DNA from 2 places in the Gorillibacterium sp. CAU 1737 genome. Region 2 is predicted to be linked to the other one. Evidence: riboswitches for the same ligand, from Rfam matches in the RefSeq annotation. Region 2 holds a riboswitch; the other holds the start of a gene.
The links. Region 2 has a riboswitch for cyclic di-AMP ahead of AAFN83_RS04200 (CAP domain-containing protein). Riboswitches for the same ligand answer to the same signal wherever they lie in the genome.
Positions count from the first base shown of each region.

Region 1: it holds a riboswitch for cyclic di-AMP, as region 2 does, so the genes downstream of both, AAFN83_RS03180 (C40 family peptidase) here and AAFN83_RS04200 (CAP domain-containing protein) in region 2, are expected to answer to the same signal.

Region 1 covers NZ_JBDQQO010000001.1:681,347-689,082, reverse strand. Annotated here, with positions in the region: gene AAFN83_RS03195 (alpha-ketoacid dehydrogenase subunit beta) at 1-698, opposite strand, end outside; gene AAFN83_RS03190 (thiamine pyrophosphate-dependent dehydrogenase E1 component subunit alpha) at 689-1,720, opposite strand; gene lpdA (dihydrolipoyl dehydrogenase) at 2,007-3,443, opposite strand; gene AAFN83_RS03180 (C40 family peptidase) at 3,518-4,345, opposite strand; cyclic di-AMP (ydaO/yuaA leader) riboswitch at 4,371-4,616, opposite strand; gene AAFN83_RS03175 (hypothetical protein) at 4,930-5,133, shown strand; gene AAFN83_RS03170 (copper amine oxidase N-terminal domain-containing protein) at 5,249-6,208, opposite strand; gene AAFN83_RS03165 (suppressor of fused domain protein) at 6,445-7,542, opposite strand; gene AAFN83_RS03160 (GH36-type glycosyl hydrolase domain-containing protein) at 7,626-7,736, opposite strand, start outside.
Region 2 covers NZ_JBDQQO010000001.1:900,137-907,872, reverse strand. Annotated here, with positions in the region: partial or broken gene msrA (peptide-methionine (S)-S-oxide reductase MsrA) at 1-743, opposite strand, end outside; gene AAFN83_RS04205 (MDR family MFS transporter) at 936-2,288, shown strand; gene AAFN83_RS04200 (CAP domain-containing protein) at 2,409-3,122, opposite strand; cyclic di-AMP (ydaO/yuaA leader) riboswitch at 3,130-3,266, opposite strand; gene AAFN83_RS04195 (aminotransferase class V-fold PLP-dependent enzyme) at 3,350-4,849, opposite strand; gene AAFN83_RS04190 (DsrE/DsrF/DrsH-like family protein) at 4,918-5,394, opposite strand; gene AAFN83_RS04185 (hypothetical protein) at 5,644-5,829, opposite strand; gene AAFN83_RS04180 (ABC transporter ATP-binding protein) at 6,042-6,950, shown strand; gene AAFN83_RS04175 (ABC transporter permease) at 6,947-7,687, shown strand; gene AAFN83_RS04170 (sensor histidine kinase) at 7,691-7,736, shown strand, end outside.

The DNA.
Region 1 (7,736 bases), 220 kb from region 2:
AGTACGTGGGCGGTGATGCCTTCCTTCGCCAGCTCCTCTGCCGCCTTCAACGTCAGGTTGACGGCCATGCCGTAGGAGATGATGGTGATGTCTTCGCCTTCCCGCGCAACACGGGCCTTGCCGATCGGCACGATGTAGTCTTCCTCCGGAACTTCGCCCGAGATCGAAAGGTAGCATTTTTTATGTTCGAAATAGAGGACGGGGTCCTCGCTGCGAATGGCGGCCTTCATGAGTCCTTTCGCATCGTAGGGATTCGAAGGGGCGACAATCTGGAGCCCGGGGGTTCCAAAAAAGATGGATTCCGTGCATTGGGAGTGATACAGAGCACTGCCGCCGGTCGCTCCAAAGGGTGCGCGAATAACGACGGGGCAGTTCCAGTCATTATTGGAACGATAGCGGATTTTGGCCGCCTCGCTGATGATCTGATTGGTGGCCGGCAGGATAAAGTCGGCAAATTGCATCTCGGCGATCGGGCGCATGCCGTACATGGCTGCGCCGATAGCGACACCGGCGATAGCCGATTCCGCAAGGGGCGTGTCCATGCAGCGATCTTCGCCGAACTGATCACGGAAGCCTTTGGTGGCGTTAAATACGCCGCCCTTGCCTACATCCTCGCCAAGCACGAAGACGTTCTCGTCCCGCTCCATCTCTTCCTTCATTGCCGTGCGGATTGCTTCGAGGTACGTGATTACCGCCATGATGGGTTCCCCTCCGTTTCGGACGTCTCGGCATACAAGTGGCGGTGCAGGTCTTCAACACGCGCATGAGGTGCGTCCTCGGCAAATTTCGCTGCGGCCCGTACTTCTTTGTCCACGCGTGCTAGCAATTCCTTGTCCTGCTCCTCGCTCCACAATCCGCTTTCGATCAGGTAGTCGCGGTAGCGCGGCACTCCGTCGAGCTTGCGGTTCGTCTCGACCTCTTCCTTGGTGCGGTACAGGAGATCGTTGTCCGAGGTCGAGTGCGGCGAAATCCGGTACATCATCGCCTCGATCAACGTCGGACCTTCTCCGGCAATTGCACGCTCGCGCGCTTCCTTCACCACGCGATAGACCTCCAGCACGTCGTTGCCGTCTACCCGAAGTCCAGGGAATCCATAGCCAAGCGCCCGGTCGCTAACCTTCCCGCCTAACTGGCGGTCAGCCGGAATGGAGATGGCGTATTGGTTGTTTTCGCACAGGAAAATAACGGGGAGCTTGTTCACTCCGGCAAAGTTGCAGCCCTCGTGGAAGTCGCCCTGGTTGCTGGAGCCTTCTCCGAAGGTCACATAGGAGACGAAATCCTGCTTCTTCATCTTAGCGGCGAGTGCGAAGCCGACCGCATGCGGCACCTGCGTGGTCACGGGGCTGGAGCCCGTCACGATGTGATGCTTCTTGTGGCTGAAGTGGCCGACCATCTGCCGGCCGCCGCTCGTCGGATCATCCGCTTTGCTGAAGGCGGAGAGCATCAGCTCCTGCAAGGTCATCCCGGCCGCGAGCACGAACCCGTAGTCGCGATAATAGGGCAAAAAGTAATCTTTATGCGGCTCCAAGGCCATCGCTGCTGCAACCTGGCAAGCCTCTTGCCCGATCCCCGAGACGAAAAAGGCAACCTTCCCCGTCCGTTGAAGCAGCAGTACCATTTCATCGAATTTGCGCGCTTGCACCATCAGCTCGTACATCTGTACAGCCTTCTCGTCGGAAATTCCCAAGCTGCGATGCTTTGTCAGTTGACCGATCGTCATGGGAGACTGCCTCCTTATCCCCCCGCTCTAGTCGAAAAGGCAAGGCTTCTGCCTCATTCCGGCTGCGGGTTGGAATGAACTTTTATTACCTGGTCCTAATACTTGACCCTATAGGATACTATAGCACAGTCCGCCTGCCCGATGCACACTTTTTGACCCGTTTGGGCGTGCTTGTTGTGGACTTTTTTTGAAGAGCAGAAAATGTCCGTTAAAACCCGTGATCGCGCAAAAAGCAATCGAGCCTTATAACGGAAAGAGAAATCCCCGTCGTAAGGCTCGATGAACGTTACATGTTGATCGCGTTGCCATCCACCGCGAGCATCGCTTCTGCCAGCGCCTCCGACAGCGTCGGGTGCGGGTGGATCGCCTGCCCGGCTTCCCAGGCGGTGGCGTTGAGGAAGCTCGCGAGCGAGGCTTCCCCGATTAGCTCGGTCACATGGCCGCCGACCATGTGCACGCCGAGCAGATCGTTCGTAGCCGCGTCAGTTACAACCTTCACGAAGCCGGCGGTCTCCCCTTGAACGAGCGCTTTGCCAAGCGCCTTGAAGGGGAACTTGCCGACCTTGATCGTGCGGCCCGCGTCCTTCGCCTCCTGCTCGGTCAAGCCGAGACTTGCCACCTGCAGGCGTGTGTATACGGCGCGCGGAACCTCTTCCACGCGGAACGGATGAGCCTCCATGCCCGCGATGCGCTCCACGGCTGCAATCGCCTGATGAGCAGCCGCGTGGGCGAGTTGCATGCGACCGTTGACATCGCCTACGGCGTAGATGTGGTTTTCGGCTGTCTGCATGTATTCATTCGTGCGAATGAAGCCGCGGTCCACCACGATATCGGTGTTCTCCAAGCCGATTCCTTCGGTGTTCGCCACTCGGCCTACCGCCACAATGGCGAGCTCGGCCGACAGCTCCGCAATCCCGGATGCCTGTTCGGCGCTGAGCTTCACGCCCTCGCCGTCCGCTTGGACGGATTCCGGCAGCACCCGAGCACCGGTCAGCACCTTGACGCCGTCCTTCTTGAACCGGCGCGCCAGTTCGACGGACACGTCTTTGTCCTCCATGGGAAGGAGGCGATCGGCGAACTCGACGATCGTCACCTCAGACCCCATGTCGCTTAACAGCGACGCGAATTCCGAGCCGATGACGCCGCCGCCGATGATGATCACCGACTTGGGCACCTCCTGAAGCTCCAGCGCTTCATCACTCGTCAAGATCCGCTTGCCATCGGGAACGAGTCCCGGCAGCGAGCGGGGCCGGGAGCCGGTTGCGAGAATGAGGTGCTCAGGCACGAGCGTCTCGGTTTCGCCACCCGCAAGCTCTACGGCAACGCTGCCCGCGCGCGGGGAAAAGATCGACGGTCCGATCAACCGGCCCATGCCGGAATAGACGTCGATCTTGTTCTTCTTCATCAAAAACTGCACGCCCTTGTGCAGTTGCTCTACGATTCGATTCTTGCGTTCTTGGACCTTGCCCATGTTGATCTGAAAGCCTTCGGCCTCAATGCCAAACTCGGCTGCTTCCCGAAACTCGGCGTAGACCTCGGCACTGCGGAGCATCGCCTTCGTGGGAATGCACCCTCGGTGCAAGCAGGTTCCCCCGAGCTTCTCCTTTTCCACCAGGGCTACGGTCTTGCCGAGCTGAGCAGCCCGAATGGCAGCCGTGTAGCCTCCGATTCCTCCGCCCAGTACGACAACTTCATAGGGTTTGGACAACGCGATCCCCTCCATTACGGCAATTCATACGTCCCTCATTGTACCCGTTTGTTCCACCGAATGACAATCCAAAATGAAAACGGACCTTCTCAGGAAGAGAAGACCCGTTTGGCCGTAAAATAACGATTGCCCCAATACCCGGATGTAAGCGGGGTAATTTGAACCCCTTTTGAGTTGGTGGCGGAGATGAATTTCCCATTTCCCAGGTAGATACCCACGTGGCTGGCCGGCGCCTTTTGGCTGTCCGAGAAAAAGACGAGATCCCCCGGAGTGGGCGCAAAAACAGACGTTCCCGTGCTTTGCCGCATGCCGTCCGCCGTACGCGGAACCGATACCTTTTGCTGATTGAGCAGGAATTGGACAAAGCCGGAGCAATCAAATCCACTCGTGGTATTTCCGCCCCACATATAAGGAATACCCAGGTACTTCTGCGAGTTGGTCACGAGGATCGTCGCCGGGCTTACCGCTTTGAGAACAGGCGAATGGTCTTTGCCATCCGAACTGACGATAACGAGCTGGGTCTTGGAGTCCCAGTCCACTTCCGTTCCAAAGGATTCGGAGATAAACCGCAGGGGCACATAAGTGCGATTGTCCGACAAAATGGCGCTCGTATCGAGCGTGATCCCTTTTCCATTCAGTTCCGCGCGGTTGGATCCCGTCTGCAGGACGACCGTACGCCCATTTCCCGAGATCGTCACCTTCACTTGTTTTCCAACCGGGGTCGAAGAAACGGAATACCCCAGCTTTTCCGCCACCATCCGCACCGGAATTTGAGTCCGGCTGTTATCATCCACAAACGGTTGGGCGTCGGGGAAGGAAAGGAGGCTGTCGTTCAATTGGACCTTGACGGGTAAGGCAGCCGCTTCAGTCGAAGTGGCAAAAAGAGCACCGGAAACGAAAACAGCAGACGTTAGCAACAGACTCTTGATGATCGGTTTCAGCTTCTGTTCCTCCTAATGCCTCCGAGGTTAGTTGACGGATTCGGGAAGAGGTCCCTCCCTAGCCAGCCGATTACCCGGCCTGACATTCACCCCACTAACCCATGTTTCTCGCTGAACAAGCAAGAAACGCAGGTTACGCCGTTGGCACTCGCTCCCGAGGTCTTGCTTAGAAGTTCCCCGATCGATATACCCGGCAAATACATCCCCCGTACCGGCCAAACAGAACCGGATTCGGCTATTGGTTTCTTTTTCTATCCTACGGTACCATGCGGAATCGGCTCAGACAATGGCAAATCATGGTCATTTCCGCAAAATAGGAAGAACCTCCTACTCCCATAGAACGGCAATTTCTCACGAATTCTACACGCAAAAAAACCGCCGGATCCCTATATCCAGCGGCAAAAAGGAGAAAAAAAGGTTATGAAGCAAGCCTTGCGCTTGCATCTTGAGTATATCACTTAGTATATACAATTCGGTATAAGGAAGTTCTGGGAACAACAGCCCTGCTTGTTCATATCCCTGCAAATCCCCTCATATCTTGAGATGGAGGAGGGCTGACGATGGACAAGAACGATCCGGTCTACGAGGAAGAAGTCATTCGCCACCAGGCACGTCTGGACGTACAGGATGATTGGGACGACAAGGAGAAAAAGAAGAAGCTGCGCAAAAAGCGGAAGTTTACCTGGCTTACGATCGTCGCCTATCTCATTTTGCTCTATGTGCTTTACAAGGCCGCGCAAACATTTGCGGGTTTTTCCTTTTAAGACGGAACCCTTAGACCCTTGAATTAACCAAATCAAATAAAAGCCTCCATCTCCCTTGCGAGAGTTGGAGGCTTGTTTGCTCTAGGGCTCAATGATCGGGTTTCACCCCGCGTAGTTAGCTAAGCAACCCTTTCTCGTAGGCATCCGAAAAAGCTTTGTAGAGCGAAAAAGGAATGTAGCGCAAATCGGGCATCTCGTTTTCATAATAAGGCCCAAGATGGAAGGAACTTTCCACCGATACATAGGAGTAGCCCTCTATGTCATAGGATAATGAATAATTACCCAGCCATGTTTCATGCTGATATACTCCCTTGATCATCGCTTGCATCTTAAAAGGTTCCTTCGTCTCAGTTTCTTTGCCCTCTTCATCAGAGGGCTGAATGAACCCCTCAATTCGACTATGGTAGACGAATGCCTCCTGGTCGCCATATATGATTTTTCGCAGGAAAACTCTTTCGGTGTTTGCAGGAAGCTCTTCCAGCTGATAGTCTTCAGCAGGATCTTCAGTTTCGATGAGCTCATCCGTAAACGTACCCTGCACATACCAGGATTCCGATACCTGCGGCTTGAAGATGTCAACCCGGTTTTGCTTTCCGTCCCATTTGACATGACAGTTGAGGGCTTCCCCGACGAAAGCGAGCGGGACCATCGTGCTGTTATGAATGGTTTGGGCCGGTACGTCCAGGGTGACATTCTTGTTAACAGCGTTCTCGGCAAATTCCTTGGACGGCTCCGCTTGTATTGTTGCTTTCGTGGAATCCAACTGCAGTTTTATCGTTTTGTCCCCTACGTACTTGTCAAACGAGTCATCTTTCTTGGTAGCTGTGATCGCTTTTGTTTTTCCGTCGTACTGTACCGTTGCACCAAGCGCTTCAAAGATGGCTCGCATGGGCACCAGGGTTCGCCCCTTGAGTACAACCGGCTGCTGTTGGCTGAAATTCAATTGGACCCCGTCGATGTACACGACCGGACTTTGCTGGGCGGCGGCCGATGCCTTCAGTGCAATTGGTGCTTGCACCACCAGCAGGGTAGCCGCCAATAAGGCGGTTAAAGCAGTTTTCTTTCTCTTGATCATCATTTCCCTCTTTTCTCATGATGTTGGGCATCCAGGCGCGGTTTCCTGCAAGCCGACATAAGGAATTCGACGCAGTCTGCTGGTATCCTGCATTTTCCATTATCGCTGTGAACTATTTTATTTATCACTGAATCACGAGACCCATGAATCACTGAAGAGGCGTCTGTTTCATCAAAAAAGAGCTGTCGCTCTTCGGCTTAAAAAAGCCAAAAGAACGGCAGCTCTCTCCTGTATGCTTAACTCCTGATAAACTTGGGCTCTCCCGTGAAGATCGCCAATTGCTCGGCCTCTCCCTTATAGAGACGAAGCAATTCTTCGCTTCCTTGTTCGGTTGCTACTTGGTATTCTGCTTCCGTGATTGGAATGGCCCACAGCACGTTTACACGCTCCCCATCCAACTCAGGCAGCTCCGGCGAGGGAGTTCCAACGGCCAGAGTACCGTTTAGGAGTAGGACATAAGGGAAGCCTGGAACCTCTGCGCACGAGAGGGTATGACCGTGACCGAGCCAGGTCAACAGCCCCCACGGAAGTCCGGTTTGGGCGGACAAGTAGCCGAGGACGGGCTTTTCATCCGCCAAGGCGCCTATGCGCGCAGCGAAAGCGAGCTCAATGCGGCGGGAGTCGTCCCCCTCTTCCCCGAGGTATTGCTCCACCTTCGGCTGCGGGATGAGGCTTACGCCAAGGGTAAAGGCATACAGCACTTCCTCCTTGTGTGCCGTAATCATCGCCTTCGGCGGGAAATGCCCGCCGTCAATCGCGTAATACTTCTCATGCGGTCCACCTAAGAAGCTTTCCAGGACTGCAAGGTACTGTTGCTGCGCCTGTCCCCACCTTTCCGGGGTGAAGGTCTCCCAAAAACGACGGCTCCGTTCTACCCGTTCTACCAGGACCGGTTCCGCCTCCTTCAGCGGCCAGGCGAAGGGACCGGCCTCGTTGCTGAATAGGGCATACCCGTGAAAGCCTCCTTCCCCGGACCAACCTGGGATGACTGCGAGCAGCGAGCCGTTCTCCAGCAGCGCTGCCGCATCGCCCTCTTTAAACCAGACGATCTCCAGAGTGTCTGGTTCCGGAGGCTTTCGGCCGTCTGGATGATCGCAGTAAGCCGCAGGCATCATCGGAGGCCTGCCTTGCTGCATCGCCTCAAAATCCGGAGCGGCCGGTGCCGCTTGTTTGTTGCATACCCAGCAGGATCGAACCGTCGCATCCTCCCGGCCGGGGAACGCCCACAAGTAAAAGTAAACGCATTCCTCGGTTTCTTCGACGAAAGCCTGAATCTCGCTCACTGGAGACCAGCTTTCGATAAGGATTTTTGGCTCTTGCAAGGGTTCGGCCATGTTTCGATTTTCCTCCCTATTCTCGTATTTATCGTTTATCGTCTATCGTTTCTAGGGGAAACTCACGACGAAATGCCTCGGATTTACTTCAACGGCAGCTTCACGAGCACCTCATACGTATGTCCCTCTTTCAAGTCCGTAAGGAGGCCGTCCTCCACAAGCACGCCGTCTACATACACTTCGGCGGTGGAGAC
Region 2 (7,736 bases):
AGCCGGAGTCGTACTTATCGAGCGAGGTGAACAGCGGCTTTCCCGAGACGATATCCACGTACAAGCCTTCTTCGTGATGGTCGAAGAACTCGTTCTGGAAGGGGGCTTCCGTCGCGCTGTTTTGGGTCACCTCATATTGAAGGGGAGTTAGGCGCTTTTTCAAGTCTTCAGAGCTCTCTTTAATGGTTCTCCCCTCCCCATGCTTGCTCCAGGTACCGATCTCGACCGGATCCCTTGCGGTATTGCTTGTAGTGCTCCGGGTTCTTCTTATGGAAGTCCTGGTGATATTCCTCTGCCGGATAGAAAGGCATCGCCGGAACGATGGGGGTGACGATGGGGTGACTGAAGCGGCCGCTTTCATTCAGGCGCTTCTTCGAAACCTCTGCCAAATCACGCTGCTCGTCGCTGTACGTGAAGATGGCCGTCCGGTACGATTCGCCGCGATCGCAGAATTGACCTTCCGCATCGGTCGGGTCAATCTGCTGCCAGAATACCTCCACCAGCTCGGAATAGGGAAAAATCTCAGGATCAAACGTGATTTGAACCGCTTCCGTATGCCCCGTCGTTCCCGAGCATACTTCCTTATACGTGGGATTCTCCTTATGACCACCCGTGTAGCCGGAGACCACGGAAATGATGCCGGGACGCTCTTCAAACGGGCTAATCATGCACCAGAAACATCCTCCCGCGAAGGTTGCCTGTTCCAAACGGCTACCGGCTTCTGGTTCGTGATGATCGCTCATAGGGGATGTACCTCCTGTTCCTTTTAAAGACGTGTAGATGACTCGGGATTAGTATAGCATTTCACTGCCGCTTCGCTCAAATGAAACCCGCTTGAAGGAGACGTTGAAAGCTTTCCCTTGTTCTTCCCGAAGGAAACGCGCTATAATCGGAAAATGCTTTGATTTCATCATTCCCGGAAAGGACGGAATTTCATGCCAGCCACGCTCAATCGACCGCAAAACCGAATGCAGGTGCTTGTCAGCATCGTGCTCGCCATGCTGGTCGCTTCCATGGACACCACCATCATCAACACCACCATGCCCATCATTGTCAAGGATTTAGGCGGTTATTCGCTCTACGCCTGGGCATTCGCTTCCTATATGATCTTCTCAACGGTGCTTACCCCCATCGCCGGACGGATCTCAGACTTATACGGACGCAAAACCATCCTGGCTGCCGGCATCATCGTATTCCTCATCGGCTCTCTGCTCTGCGGACTGTCTCAAACCATGATGCAGCTCATTTTGTTCCGCGCGGTTCAGGGTATCGGAGCTGGGATCATGAACCCCTTTCCTGCGATTATCGCCGGAGACTTGTATCCCATCGAGGAACGGGGAAAAATCCAGGCGCTCTTCTCCGCCATGTGGGGCATCTCCGCGGTTATCGCCCCTCTATTCGGCGCCTTATTCACGGAGTATGCCTCGTGGCGCTGGATTTTCTACATCAACATCCCGATATGCCTGCTGTCCCTCTTCTTCCTGAGGGCTTACAAGGAAGAATACGAGCCAAAGCCAGCCTCGGTGGACTACGGAGGAGCCGTGCTCTTCACCTTAGGCGTAAGCCTGACGCTGGCCGCCACCGCTTTTGAGAAGCAGGCCTGGTGGCTCGTATTGGCCGGTGTTGCCCTGCTCGCTGTCTTCATTGCTTATGAACGGCGGCAAAGCTCGCCCATCGTCCCGCTTGCCCTTTTCCGCAGCCGACCGATCCGGCGGATGAACATCAACGCCTTCCTGTCGAATGCAGCATTGTTTGGCACCGCGAGCTATGCTCCGACCTTCCTGCAGGAGCAAGGGTACTCCACTTTTGTGAGCGGTGTAGCCTTGCTTGCGCAATCGGCTGGTTGGATGCTCATGTCCGTACCCGCTGGTAAGCTCATCCTCCGCTACGGGTACTCCCGCCTCTTGATCATCGGCAACGTCCTCCTCGTTCTGTCCGGTGTCCAGCTGTTTTACCTGTCAGCCGGAAGCAGCTACTTGTACAGCCTAACCGCCCTGTTCATTCAAGGGATGGCGTTCGGGATTCTCGTCACCGTCACCATCATTGGCTCCCAACAGTTTGTTGACGGGGATCAAAAAGGGATTTCCACCTCCCTCATGATGTTCTCACGGAACATCGGAACGGCGGTTGGTGTTACGGTTATGGGCAGCCTGCTCACCGGTGCGGCCCAGTTCATGACCGGCGTCCACTCCCTGTACACCTACGGGTTCCTGGTCAGCCTGCTTTCTCTCGCGACGGCCTTCCTCTCGCTGGAGGCAGCCAAGCGGCCCCTTCCGAATGCGCTGTAAGGCTGTTCCGTCCTCACCTGTATGATTTCATCCAACTGCATACAGAAACGAAAAGAAGCCTCCGCTCCAAGAATCATTCTTGGTAGGAGGCTTCTTCCGTTTCGAACGAAATTCTATAGATCAGTCCGTAAACTCTTGTACCCAAGCGCCATTGTAATAGCCGACGCCGATTTTTTTGTAGTTCGCATTGAGAATGTTCGCCTTATGTCCTGCGCTGTTCATCCAGGCGGTCATGACCTCCTGCGGCGTCCGTTGGCCCTTGGCGATGTTTTCACCGGCATAGGAATGCGGAATGCCATAACGGGTCATCATATCAAATGGAGAACCGTAGGTCGGCGACGTATGGCTGAAGTAGTTGTTCACGATCATGTCTTTCGCCTTGTCGACGGCCATCTTGGACAGGGCCGAATCGAAGGTGAGCGGGCTCAGTCCCGCTGCCGCACGCTCCTGATTGACGATGGAGGCTACCTGTTTGGCATAAGCCGTAGCGGTATCATCGGTTGCCGACGTCCCTGTGGATGGTGCGGACGGGGTCGAAGTCACCGGAGTCGAAGGGGTCTTCGACGGGGTGCTGGTGGTCGTCTTGGTCGGGATGGTGATCACCATGCCCTCCCAGATGATATTGGGGTTCTTGATCCAGCTATTGGCTTGAATCAGGGAGTTCAGCGTTACGCCTTGATTCACGGAAATTCTCCAAAGGGTATCATTCGCTTTCACGCGGTAAGCGGAAGCGGCATCAGCCGTACCAGAGGCGAGCAAAGGCGCGGCAAGAAGGCTGCCGGCGAGAGCGGTGGTCATCAGACGACGGGTAAAAATAGTTTTGCGAGTATTCAAAGAAAGACACTCTCCTTTTGGCGGCCTGCGAGGTTAGCTGACGGGTTCGGGAAAAAGAGAAAATCCCGGCTGCGCATCGGCGCAGCTTCACCCCAAGAATGGGGTCCCCCGCGCTCTGGTCAAGAGCTTCGGCCTGATTTGGGTGTGGCATGACCGTTTCTATTCTATCACAGCTAGAGTGCCGGTTGATCCGGTAAATAATAGAAACGAAGCGAAACTGGCCCTCGCTACAGAGAGAACCAGTTTCGCTTCGTTGTTCGATTCCATTGTCCTTTGTGCACATAATCGTTCTGAACGGGGTCGTAGCGATAGTCTGTTTTCCACAGCGGAGCATAGTGAACGATCTCGCGCATGGCGCGCAAGAGTGCGTGTACCTCTTCGTCCGATACGATCGGGTGAAGAGACAGCCGAACCCAGCCCGGCTTTTCCAACAGGTGTCCGCTCTCTACCTTCCGGCGGATTCGTTCGGATTCTTCCGGGGAGAGGCCAAACAAAAAATGCCCATACGTCCCTGCGCAGGAACAGCCTCCGCGGGATTGGATACCATACCGATCATTAAGCAGGCGAACGACCAATGGATAATGCAGATCCCGGCAGAGAAAGGAGACGATAGGAAGCCTTTCCTGAAGCGCGCTGTCCAGAATGTGGATCCCCGGCAAGGTGTCGAGTCCGTTCAGCAGCAGTTCGGTTAGCTGTCCCTCCCGCTCACACAGCTCACTTATGCCCATTTCTTCCTTGAGCGAGATGGCGAACGCGGCCTTGGCAGCCTGCAAGAAGCCGGGTGTTCCCCCATCCTCTCGCTCTTCCTTCTCCTCCAAATACGTTACCCCGCCCCAACGGTCCGTCCACAGCACCGTCCCTCCTCCGGGGAGATCCGGGATCTCTCCGTTTACCAGTCGGGCATGAACGGCAAGCACCCCGCTGGCACCGGGGCCTCCTAGGAATTTATGAGGGGAGAAATAGACGGCATCCAAGCCTTCCTCGGGATCGTCGGGGTGCATATCGAGCTCGGCATAGGGAGCGAAGGCCGTCCAATCGGCAAAAACCATCCCCCCGTGGCGGTGCATGACTTTTGCCAAAGCCCCTAGCTTCGGCATAACCCCTGTCACGTTCGAGCAAGCCGTGAACGCTCCCAGCTTCAATGGGCGATCAGCAAAGCGAACCAGCTCCGCCTCGAGGTTCTCTGAGCTGGCCAGGCCGTTCTCATCCGGTTCCAGCACGATGACATCCGCCAGGCATTCCTTCCACGAGATTTGATTTGAGTGATGCTCCATATGCGTAACAAAAACGACCGGCCGCTGTTCAGGTGCAACGTCAACGGCTCCGCGAAATCCGGAAGGGAGCTTGATACCGAGTAATCGTTGAAGCTTTGCGACCGCAGCGGTCATGCCGTTGCCGCAAAAGAGCAGCAGGTCGTCCTCCCCCGCATGAATATGCTGCTTGATGCGCGCTTTCGCTTCCCGGTAGGCTGTCGTCATCAAAGCTCCCGTATAGGTCGCCTCACTGTGGGTATTGGCCGCATATGGCATGAATTCCGTCTGCAGCTTCCGCTCAATGGGGCCGTACAAGCGCCCGCTGGCCGCCCAATCGGCATAGAGAATTCGCCGAACCCCGTATGGGGTTTGGAACCGTGCGTGATTTCCAAGTGTCTGTTCCCGGTACGGCGCGAAATAGTGCTCCAGCTCACGACGGCTCTTATCCGTACGGCTAAGGCAACACCCCAACACATCCCATCCCTCCATTCGCCCATGTCAAAACAGGATATGCGCGAGGGAGAGCGGCGGTCCTTGACCGATTAGATAAAGAGCTGCATATCCGCTTCAAGTGCCTCTTTCAGATAGGTCTTGGCTTCCACGATCTCCAGCTCCGGGATGAATTCCTCCTGCTGAAATCCCATGACCTCGACAGAAAGCTTGCAGGCATAGAACTTGACGTTCTTCTTTCGGGCTCCCTTTAGAAAAGCAGACAACGGAGGCGCATCGTCGTCCTCCATCATGGTGAGGAGCATCTTCTTACCGAAGCCGGCATAGTTCATCCGGGATAACGGAAGGTCGTCCGGTCCTTTCGGTGTCATGTGCCCGAGCAGCTTTTCATAGATCGTCTTGTCCTCATCCGTCAGTTTTTCGGGATCTCGCACGAGAAACAACCCCCAAAAGGCAAAGAACATCGTGACTTCCACATCCAGCTCGCGAGCACTGTTCGCCAAGATGAGCGCCGCCATCGCCTTGTCATACTCCCCGCTAAACACGAGCAGGTTCATCTTCTTGTTCATGATCCCAGTCCTTTCCGCGCCAGGTGACCGCTGCCTCATGGGCTGTTTGGTACCCTAGCCTACTGCGCCTAGTGTTCGCCTTCAACTAAGCCCCTATGCGCAGGAGGAAAACTGTGACAAATGCCATTCTTCGTAAAACACAAGCCTATGAAAAAAAGAACCCCCGCCGGGTGTAAGCTTGGCAGAGGTTCACTCATCTATGAAGGGACAGGACTTGCGAGCGAAAGAATGGGGCAATCGGGCTCCCCCTTACTCGTGGTAAGCGTTAATCAAGCGGCTGATATCCGATCCGGCTTCGTTTTCCTCAACGGGAATGCCTTGCTCGGCCCAGCAATGGCGGCAAATTTCTTCGGTAGCACAAGCATGAGCATCATCGCAGGTGTAGCAGAACTGCATCAGGTTCATCGTTACTTGATCGTTGGCCATTTCTTTCATCTCAATCACTCCCATCGTTGTTTACAAGAACATTGTAACACATTTCACAACTAATAAAGTGATTTTTTTCACACTTTGAAAGATTTCTTTTCCCTCTTTTTCGAACCTGACAACTGTCATCTCCATCTCCTGACACCCACAACTGATCAAGGGCTTGCAGAGGAAGTAAAATCAGAAGCAACGAAACCGCTAAGAACGAAAGGAGCCGGAACATGACGGCCATCATTCAACTCGAACACGTCTGCAAAACCTTTGCTGGGAAAAAAGCAGTGAACAACGTAAGCTTCTCCATTCATCCCGGCGAAATCGTCGCCATCCTCGGGCCGAACGGCGCGGGCAAAACCACAACGCTGAACATGCTGCTCGGCCTGCTTAAGCCTACGCAAGGAACGCTGCGCCTCTTCGGCCTGGAGCCGGGAAGTACCGAGGTGCGCAAACGAATCGGCGCCATGCTGCAGGAAGTGAGCGTGATGGATCGCCTGAAGGTGTCCGAGCTGATCCAACTCATTCGCTCCTATTACCCGAACCCGCTTGCAGTGGACGAGCTGCTGACGATCACCGGCCTCTCCCGCGAAGACCAGAACCGCTTTGCCGAGAAGCTGTCAGGAGGCCAAAAGCGCAGCCTCGGCTTTGCACTCGCTCTTGCAGGGAACCCTGATCTCCTCTTCTTCGACGAACCCACCGTCGGACTCGACATCAGCGCTCGCCGGAGATTCTGGGAGCAGGCCGGCAAGCTGGCGGAGCAAGGCAAGACCATCGTCTTCACCACGCATTATCTGCAGGAAGCCGACGATTTTGCGAAACGGATCTTGCTGTTTGATAAGGGAGAGCTCATTGCAGACGGAACGCCGGACGAAATCAAGTCCCGCATCCTTAAGCCCTCCGTCTCCTTCTTCTCCCCTCTGGCAGAAGATGAACTTGGAGCCAAGCTCGCTTCCCTCCCCATGGTCGAGGAATGGTATTTCCGCGACGGACGCACCTTCGTGAGCACCGGAGATACGGACGCCGCCCTCATCGCGTTAATCCGCGAAGGGTTCCCGCTCCATCAGATTCGCATCGATTCCGGCCGGCTCGACGATGCCTTTGAACAGCTCACCCACCAGGAGGAGAAAACCCGATGATCCAGATGCTAAAGGCCCAATGCACCGCCGAACTACAACGCATACTCCGCAATCCGTATTACGTGTTCTGGTCGCTTCTCATGCCCATCCTGTTCTACATTGTGTTTACCCGTATCGTGAACACCGGCGTAGAGGACGCCTCCTGGTGGAAGACCCACTACCTGATGTCCATGACCTCCTTCAGTGTCATGGGCTCCTCCATCATGACCCTGGGCATCCGGATGGTCCAAGAGCGCTCCAACGGCTGGGCGACCTTCCTGCGCATCACCCCGCTTCCCGGTTCCGTCTCCTTCCTTGCCAAAATGGCCGGTCAAACCGTCATGCATCTATTTTCGATTGTCGTCATCTTCCTCGCCGGCTTCCTTATCAACGGGGTGAGCTTGAGCGCTGGACAATGGCTCGCTTGCGGAGCCTGGGTTCTGCTCGCTTCCGCACCTTTCCTCGCCCTCGGCACCATCATCGGCTCGATGAGCCGCGTCGATACGGCGAGCGGGGTCAGCAACGCGGTCTACATGATTCTGGCCATTACCGGCGGCATGTGGATGCCGATTGACATTCTGCCGAAGGTCGTTCAGCGCATCTCCGTCTGGCTCCCCTCTTACCAATTCGGAAACGGTGCCTGGGCCATTGTGCACGGTGACGCTCCGCAGATCAAGGGCATCCTCATCCTTCTAGGCTATCTCGCCGTCTTTATGGTACTATCCATGTATATTCGAAAAAAACAAGAAGCGGTGTAACCCATGTCTCGTTTCCGTTCGTTCTCTCTCTTTCCGAAAAAGTTCGGGT